Regions from separate parts of the Providencia sp. UF-224 genome, predicted to be linked through region 2. Evidence: predicted binding sites of a transcription regulator. Region 2 holds the regulator's gene; the other holds the start of a gene.
The links. Region 2 encodes PhoB, which activates phosphate uptake and scavenging genes when phosphate is short. Its sites were predicted from a motif close to CTGTCATAAAACTGNCNNAT; they were not measured.
Positions count from the first base shown of each region.

Region 1: AC4IFO_RS13935 (esterase-like activity of phytase family protein) is a predicted target of PhoB. The motif match lies at 1,761-1,780, and genes of this name have one in related genera.

Region 1 covers NZ_JBSICC010000013.1:83,047-87,836, forward strand. The annotation lists gene AC4IFO_RS13930 (MFS transporter) at 1-184, shown strand, start outside; gene AC4IFO_RS13935 (esterase-like activity of phytase family protein) at 311-1,693, opposite strand; gene ybbP (putative ABC transporter permease subunit YbbP) at 1,834-4,281, opposite strand; gene ybbA (putative ABC transporter ATP-binding protein YbbA) at 4,278-4,790, opposite strand, start outside.
Region 2 covers NZ_JBSICC010000002.1:138,615-143,404, reverse strand. The annotation lists gene brnQ (branched-chain amino acid transport system II carrier protein) at 1-1,296, opposite strand, end outside; gene phoR (phosphate regulon sensor histidine kinase PhoR) at 1,787-3,097, opposite strand; gene phoB (phosphate regulon transcriptional regulator PhoB) at 3,121-3,810, opposite strand; gene sbcD (exonuclease subunit SbcD) at 4,047-4,790, shown strand, end outside.

The DNA.
Region 1 (4,790 bases), on a different contig from region 2:
TTTAGAGCTATTTTCTGTGGTTAACTTGATTTCAACTATTGCCTGTTTAGCGCCATTTATCGCAGGTGGGATCAAGGACTACACAGGTAGCTTCACCCCCGCATTTTTAGTGATTGCCGCCCCTGTTGTGGTGATCCTCGGTTTGACCTTAATGATGAAACCACCTTCCCTCAACGCCAAATAAAAAATCCCGAGCACAAGCTCGGGAAAATAATAACCAAGGGAAAATGATCAGAAAACCAGATATTGGATCAAAACATGCGTTTCATATTGTGCCACCATAAACCACAATGAGGTGGCACAAAGTCAATCAAGGCTTTAACAATTCAGGCACTTTCAACAGAATAAACTCGTTATCATCGGCTTTATTAGGATCACGGCTCGATGAAAATGGGTAGTTATTGTCATTTCCAACAATAATATGTTCGCCGTCAACCACGTCCACGTTCTCAATCGTGAAGAATGGGAAAGTAAACACCCCATCATTCAGTGGCTTTCTAGCCTGACTATTTGGGTCTTTAATATTCATTAAATCAATGTACGCCTGCTTATCAACCGCACCGCCGACGTTTTCGTCTGAAAATGCAATGCGGTATACGCGTTTAAATTTCGCGAGGTTACTAAAGCAATTTTCCGTGTTTGCACTGCCCGCGGCGCAGGCTTTATCCGATGTCCCCTCACCATTATCACGTTCGATAATTAAGCCGTGGGTCTCATCGATTAAATTAAAATCGCCGATAGCATTTTGATTGTCTTCAAATACATACAACCAACTTCTACCTGTCCAATCTTGTTTTTTCACATCAAACTCAAGAATGCGAGCAGCACGTTTGCCATCTACATTTTCATAATCTTGTTTCTCATCTACCCAAATCGCCCCTTCAAGCATTGGGTACAGTTTTGAACCGTCTGGCGAGGAGGCCATCCCTTCAAATCCTTTTGAGCGATTAACTTGGAAAGCCACTTTATCCGTTGGTTTACCCGGTGTGGTGACTTGGTAATGATCAGGGGAAACCACTTTTTTGCCATCGACTTGCGTTTCAAACAGGGCTAGCACTTTGCCATCCAAATCCATTTTTAACAGGTATGGGCCAAATTCATCCCCTACCCATAACGCGCCATCCGCAAATTGAAAACTTTCTGGGTCAAAATCACTGCCCGTTAAATAACGTTCCTTTGTGCTCTCATTAATAATATGAAAAGGAATGATTTTATCGGGATCATGGAAAAAAACCGTTTTGAGTGGTGTGGTTTTGCCTGATTTAAAATCGATATCATATTGCGTCACATACAGCATCGAGTCTGGTGAATTCACTTTATTACCGAACCCATTATCCGTTAACACCCAATAGGTACCATCCGCCATACGTTTAATCCCCGAATGGCCTTGTAATGGCTGCCCTTTAATTGGAATGTGTTTTCCTGTTGGGCGATCAGCGGATTTTCCTTCCACTTTACCGAGGGTATCAACGCGTGTCCCCGTGGTGAATTTACCGCTAACTTGTAAGTCTGAAGGCGCATTTTGTGGTGCAGGCACCGTGGAATCAACAGGAAGAATAGAATGCCCCGCTAATGTGGCAGGCACTTCTTGTTGAGCGAACCCTGAGAGGCTGAATGAAATCAAGCTTGCCAATAAAGAAAACGAGCCAACTTTTTGTTTAACTGAGCGTTTAATTGAATTTTTATGCTGCATGGTTATGTTTCCATTTTAAGGCTATCAATAATCGACGGCGGAATCATAACTTGAGTGAATGACGGTTTTGTGAAGGATTGAAGACAGTTATTTTAATTGGGCGTAAATGATTTCACGCCCAATTATTCTTTATAAACTAATCACCCATTGGGTAATCGGCGGTGCTGGCTGCCTGTGCCTAATAAACGCAAGCCTAACCAGCCACCACAAATAGACAGCAAAATAGCCGCGCACAGAGGCAATAACACCCACATACGCCATTCAGGTTGCCATGGGAAATCAAACACTTTGCTCTGCAATAACCACAGGGCAATTTCAGCACCAAAGGCTGCGGCAAGGCCAGCCATTAAGCCAAGCAATGCAAACTCGCTCCATAAGGTTCTACGCATCAGTTTTTTGCTTGCGCCCAAGGTCCGATAGACCACCAGCTCCCGTTCCCGTTGGCTCATTCCCACTTGAATTTGCGCCAGCAATAGCAATAACCCACAGAAAATCACCAAAACCACCATCACTTCAAGGGCTTGGCTGACTTGCTGAAGAATTTGCTGAATCTGCGTAATGATAGCCCCCGTATCCAACACATTGATAGTCGGATAATGGCGGCTAAGTTGTGTCAATAACTGGCCATCACCTTCATAATGAAAACTACTCAGCCATGTTGCAGGCATTTTCGATAAGCTTTCTTCCGAGAAAATAAAGTAGAAATTCGGTCGTAAACTTTCCCAGTCTACCGTTCGGATACTGCTTACTGTCGCCGAAAAGACTTGTGCTCCCGCATTAAACGTCAGCTTATCCCCCAGTTTTAACCCTAACTCTTTGACAACAGTTTGTTCGATGGACACTTCACCCGCTTTCGGTGGCCATGTGCCTTCATCCACAATATTTGCAGGCGCCAATTGGGATTGCCACGTCAAACTGAGTTCACGCCTCACCGTGTTATTGTTCGGGTCGCGCTTATCAGCCCACTCAATAGCAGATTGGTCGTTAATATCGGTTAAGCGTGCCAATACCACGGGGTTAAACTCGGTAGGTTTAACTTGATACTGTGCCAATAGCTGAGTTACAGGCTTAAGCTGTGACTCGTTCATATTAATTAGAAAATAATTTGGGCTATCCGCGGGGAGTTGTTGCTGCCAACGATCGAGCAAATCCCCTCGCACTAAAATTAATAATGCCAACAACATAAACGAGAGCGAAAATGCGCTCATTTGGGTGATAGTCTGTAACGGTTGGCGTAATAAACGGCTCACAGAAAGACGCAAACTCAGTTGGCGAAACTTAATGTGCCTCAGCCCCCAAAGCCCGACCCAGCCAATTAAAGCCAATAAAATCGCAACGACAACAATCCCCGCCAAAATCGACCATAACAGAGGGTTTACTCCCGCAAAAACAAATAACCCGCCCACGACAATTAAAATAACCACAGGGAGATAGTAATGCAGCGGCCACACAGGGGATTTTGCATCTTCACGTAACACCCGAGAAGGTTGGGTCGCCATCAATTGGTAATAAGGTCGACTGCCTACAATAATGGCAATGATAAACAATGTCCCTATCGCCCAGACCCACGGCATTAGGCTAGCAGGAGGCAATTCTTTTGGCAGCATTGCGCCCAGAATTTGCATCAGAATGCCCTCAAAGGCTAGCCCTAATAATGAACCTAATAACGCCGCTGCCACTAAAATGACTAACCACTGGCCAATGATCCATTTGCGTAGCGCACTACGCCCTGCCCCAAGGGTTTTTAGAACCGCAATCAGCTGGTGACGGCTGCGGCAATAGTGAGTCATAGAAACCACAACAGCAGCAATCGCTAATAACAGGGTTAATAAGACAGATAACAACAAAAACTGCTGAGCACGTTGGAAGGTTTTCCCCACCGCGCCATTGTCTTCACTTAAGGTATACCAGCGCTGGTCATTGCGCAGGTCTTTATCAAATTTCTGTTTAAATGCATCGATAACCTGACTATCTCCCGCAAACATGTCGCGATAGGTTAAACGGCTACCGAGCTGAATTGCCCCTGTTAACGGTGCGTCTTCAATCGCAATTAATACCCTTGGTGCAATCTGGAACGGGTTAAAACCACTATCAGGCTCTTGGATTAACTTGCCAGAAACCTTTAATGTCGCATCACCGATATCAATATTATCGCCAATGCTCAGATTCAATAACTCTAATAAGCGAGGGGCAACTAACACCTCCCCTTGGGTTGGTACTAACCCCTCAGGTTCTGTAACTAACCCACCATATAGCGGATAAGCCTTGTCAGCGGCTTTGACTAACACCAACTGTGGTCGGGCATCTTCATCTTCCGTTGCATAGGCCATCGTCGAAAATGAAATCTGCTGACTCAGTTTTAACCCGTCTTTTTGGGCCTCTTGCAACCAAGCGGGCTCGCTCGGGTGTGAGGAGCGTAGAACCAGATCCCCGGCAAGTAGCTCACGGCTTTGGTAGCTCATGCTGTTTTCAATACGGTCACTAATGCGCCCTAACGCTAATACACACGCAACAGCGAGCGTGAGCGCTAACCAAACAATCAGTAATGAGGGCGTTTTCCATTCACGCCAGAACCAACGCCAAATCATGCTTCTTCCCTCAATTGCCCATCAACTAAGCGTAAGCGGCGCTGGCAACGTGCGGCGAGTTCGTTATCGTGTGTGACTAAAATTAGCGTCGTACCATGTTCTTTGTTCATGGCAAACAGTAAATCAGCAATTTTATCCCCTGTTTGCCTATCGAGGTTACCTGTTGGCTCATCGGCGAATAAAATTTGCGGCCGACCATTAAATGCACGCGCAAGCGCCACACGTTGTTGTTCACCACCAGAAAGCTGCGGTGGCATGTGCTTCATGCGATCTTTCAAGCCTAAGTCAGTCAGTAACTCTGCTGCATGTTGGTAGCTCGATGACTCTGACTCTCCACGTAGTAGCGAAGGTAACTGCACGTTTTCAATGGCATTTAATGTGGGGATTAACATAAATGATTGAAACACAAACCCCACGCTTTGTGCACGTAAACGGGCGCGTTCTTCTTCATCCATACGTGTTAGGTCTTGACCCAATAAATTCACCGTGCCACTCGTGCCATCATCTAA
Region 2 (4,790 bases):
CACCACTTTGTCACAGACAATCGCGACGACCAAAACAACAAGTGTTGGCAATACCCAAACTAAATCTTGTTTATACAATGGCATCGCCGTCATCCACTCTGGGATATAGACCTTCAAATGATCGGACGCTTTCACCGCGCCGATTAAGCCTACGACAAAGCTGACTAGCATTGTTGGCGCAATTACCACTGTTGGATTTTTCCACCATTTCAATGTAAAGCTCATTAATATCAAGACAATACAAGGTGGATAAATTGAAACCAACACAGGTAATGAGAAGGCGATTAACTTACTTAAACCTAAGTTTGAGATGATCATGGAGAAAACCCCTAAGATCAGCACAAGCTTACGGTAAGAAATCGGCACATAGCGGCTAAAGAATTCAGCGCAAGCACAAGTCAACCCAACAGCAGTCACCATACAAGCCACAAAAATCAATACCGCAAGGAAGAAGCTGCCGTAGCCACCAAACGTATACTGAACATAAGTGTGCAGGATATCCGCGCCATCTTCTGGATTCGGGATCAGTGAACCGCTATTTTCACCCAGTTTGAATAAGGATAGATACACCAGCGTCAACAGTACCCCAGCAATTAAGCCAGCCCACATGGTATAGCGAGTGAGTAATGATGAATTTTCGATACCCCGTGAACGCGCTGCATTCACGATAACAATACCAAACACCATCGCCCCAAGGGTATCCATTGTGAGGTAGCCGTTAATAAAGCCATTTGAGAAGGCCATATCGCGGTATTCTACCGTTGATGGAATTGGGTCACCTGCTGGCCACATTACGGCTGCGACGCCTAAAATAGCCAGTGCGAGCATTTTTACAGGCGCCAATATGTGCCCTACGCTATCCAGTAATTTGCCCGGATACAGCGAAATACCTATCACTAGCACAAAATAAACTGCGCTATAGATAAGCAGTAACATGTCAGACTCGCCACCAAATAACGGGGCGATACCCACTTTATACGATACGGTTGCGGTTCTAGGCGTTGCGAATAATGGGCCAACAGATAAGTAAGCGACAACCGCGAGCAGTAAACCCGCGGTTTTCCCCACAGGTGTGCTCAGGGCTTCAATTCCGCCCCCAACTTTCGCTAATGCGATAACGGTTAATACGGGTAGACCTACACCTGTGACTAAAAAGCCAAGTGCGGCGGTCCAAACTTGTTCCCCTGCCTGTAAGCCAACCATCGGAGGGAAAATGATATTTCCTGCCCCGACAAATAACGCAAAGGTCATAAAACCTAATGCGATGATATCTCTTGATGATAAACGATGAGCCATATTATGTTAATTTTTAGTAGCGGAAATAGAAAATTACGGGTATGCACCTAGCAACCCTTTGAAATATATATAGCGAGATAGAATTCTGATAAACATACTGTTAACAATATAAAAAGTATGCTTGCTTGCCGATGACAAAACGAAAAATCAAAAAACAGAAAAAATCGCCAATAACTGACAACAAGTAGAACTTTTATAGGGCAAAAAGGCAATAGCAAACCCGAAAACAAGAGGAAATAACTAAACTAATTTTCAGAACCAGTGATTCATTTCAGTAAAATCACAATACCCGTTATATGATTTGCTTGAAAATTAATCAACTCCTCATTTTATCATTCACTTTTTTTGATAACAGGTAGGATATATTATTTTAAAATTATTAGTTGGTGGGATAATATAAAAAAACAATGCATTAATAGAATTAATTAATCGAAATAGAAGCAGGATCCACTTTATTAATAAATTGATTCTATTAATAAAGTGGAATTTTCTAAGCTTTTTTGAGTTTTTTATCATCAACAATTAGCACTGGCGGCAAGGTAAATGAGAACTCACTCCCTTTCCCCACTTGGCTAGTAACCACCAGCTGGCTGCTATGGTGTTGAACGGCATGTTTTACAATAGCCAACCCAAGCCCTGTACCGCCGCCACCTTGGCGTGAACGCGCTTTATCCACACGATAAAAACGCTCAGTTAAGCGAGGAAGATGTTCCGACGGGATCCCGGGGCCATTATCCTTCACACTAAACCGCGCGCCATTGCTGGTTCTTTGCCAATCAACACAAATTTTTGTGCCTTCTGGCGTATGATTAATGGCGTTATACACTAAGTTCGCCACCGCACTGCGCAATTGCTCTTCATTGCCATGCACCCGCAGTGATTCATCGATGTTAAACTCAAATTGCTGGCGACCGTGGCTTAAACTTAACGCCTCTTGCTCAATCATTTTGAGGATCACGGGAATATTTACTTGCTCATCAAGGTTGATTTGCGGGGCAATTTCGATGCGGGATAACTGCAAAAGTTGTTTCACTAAATTATCCATTCGGTGAGCTTGCTCTTGCATCACATTCAGCGCTTTTTTATTGACAGCAGGCATACCTTCTTGGTCATCCATCACCTCAAGATATCCCTGAATAACGGTAAGTGGCGTGCGTAGTTCATGACTCACATTGGCAAAAAAATCTCTACGCGCTTTCTCCAACCGACGTTTTTCAGTGACATCTCGCGCCACCATCAATAATTGCCCTTCCGTATAAGGCAAAATACGAAACTCAACAATTTCCCCACTATTAAGTTCAATGGTTAATGCTTGGTCATAACTTTTGATTGAAAAATAGCGGCTAAAATCAGGGTAACGCAATAGATTGAAAATATGTTGGCCGTTATCTTCTGGCCAGCGAAAACCTAACAACGCCTGCGCATGGCGGTTACACCAGAAAATATTGCCCTCCGTGGTCATCATCACGACGGCATCCGGTAAAGATTCAGCCCCACTACGAAAGCGCTTAATCAGTTGCCCTAATTCGCGACGGCGTTTACGGTTACGTTGCTGCATCTGGTAAATGCCGTAAAATATCGGCTCCCAGCCCCCTCGTCCCTCAGGTGGTAACATGCTTTTATCCAACCAAAGCCAATAAGACAATTTCAGCAAGTTATACGCATGCCACACTAAGGCGGCCAGTAAAGAAACCACTAGCAGCCAAGGTAAGTGCCCGATAAAAACGGACAAAATCAGCGCGGGTAAGATAAATAAAAACAGCCCCCAAATCAGCTGTTTAATCGATAAGCGTTCAAGCACGCATGTCTCTCCCTAGTGTGTCGTTAATAACGAACAGAGAAACGGTAACCTGTACCGCGTACTGTTTGCACCATTTTATCATGACCTTCAGTTTCTAGCGCCTTTCTTAAACGCCGAATGTGTACATCCACCGTTCTGTCTTCAACATAAACGTTCGCGCCCCAGACATAATTCAAGAGCTGTTCACGGCTGTAAACACGTTCAGGGTGCGTCATAAAGAAATGCAGAAGTTTATATTCCGTTGGCCCCATATCAATTGGGGTTTCGTTACTGGTTACACGGTGGGAGGTTGGGTCTAAGGTTAACCCATTCATTTCGATGATATCTTCCGTCGACATTGGAGAGATGCGACGGAGAATCGCTTTAACACGAGCAATTAATTCTTTCGGGGAAAACGGCTTAATCAAATAATCATCCGCACCGACCTCTAGGCCTTTCACGCGATCCTCTTCTTCCCCACGAGCCGTTAGCATCATCACTGGGACATCGCGAGTGGCGCTATCACGCTTCATATGTTTAATCACTTGGAGCCCTGACCCACCGGGGATCATCCAATCTAATAACACCAAATCGGGTAGAGGGTCGACTAACTGTGCAATTGCGCTGTCATAATCATCAGCTTCAATCGGCTGGAAACCATTCTGTTCTAATACAAAACAAACCATTTCTCGGATGGGCGCTTCATCTTCAACCACTAGAATGCGTCTTGCCATGATTGTTCCTGTAAATAAGAAGACATTGTTAATGTGAACGCATTATGCGTCACTTTTATGACAGAATTATGAATGTCTATTCGCAAATCAAATATTTCTCCTTATATTAGCGGGTAAATGTCATCTAAGTGAAATAATTCCGCCATAACACGAGAAAAACACGAGGTTTTGGTAGGATAAGGTATACTGGATAGCAGTAATTTATGCCCTTTATCGAAGACAGGAACTGATGGCTCATGCGCATTATTCACACCTCTGACTGGCATCTTGGCCAATACTTTTTTACCAAAAGCCGTGCGCCTGAGCACCAACACTTTTTAAATTGGCTAGTGAACCAAGTCGAAATTCATCAAGTCGATGCCGTCATTGTGGCAGGGGATATTTTCGATACAGGGTCACCGCCAAGCTATGCCCGCGAGTTATATAATAAATTTATTGTAGATTTGCAAAAAACCGGTTGCCAGTTGGTCATTTTGAGTGGAAACCACGATTCCGTCTCTGTCCTGAATGAATCAAGCTCACTATTAAGCTACCTCAATACTCAAGTGGTCACCTCTGGCAGTGAGCCGAATGTTATCACTCTGCACAATAAACAAGCACAACCCATTGGCCTTGTGTGTGCAATTCCTTTTTTACGACCTCGAGATATCCAACTAAGTGTTGCAGGGCAAAGTATTGAAGAAAAACAACTTTCCCTCCAAACTGCCATTCATGACCATTACCAAGCCAGCTACCAACTTGCCCTAGAGCAACGGGCAATGCTCGGCCTGGATATCCCAATTATTGCCACCGGGCATTTAACGGTGATTGGCGCGGAACTCACAGATTCCGTACGCGATATTTATATCGGCACCTTAGAAGCCTTCCCTTCCGGGGCATTTCCCCCTGCGGATTATATTGCGCTTGGTCATATTCATCGCCCTCAAGTCATTGGTGGAAAACAACAGATTCGTTATTGCGGCTCCCCTATTGCCCTCAGT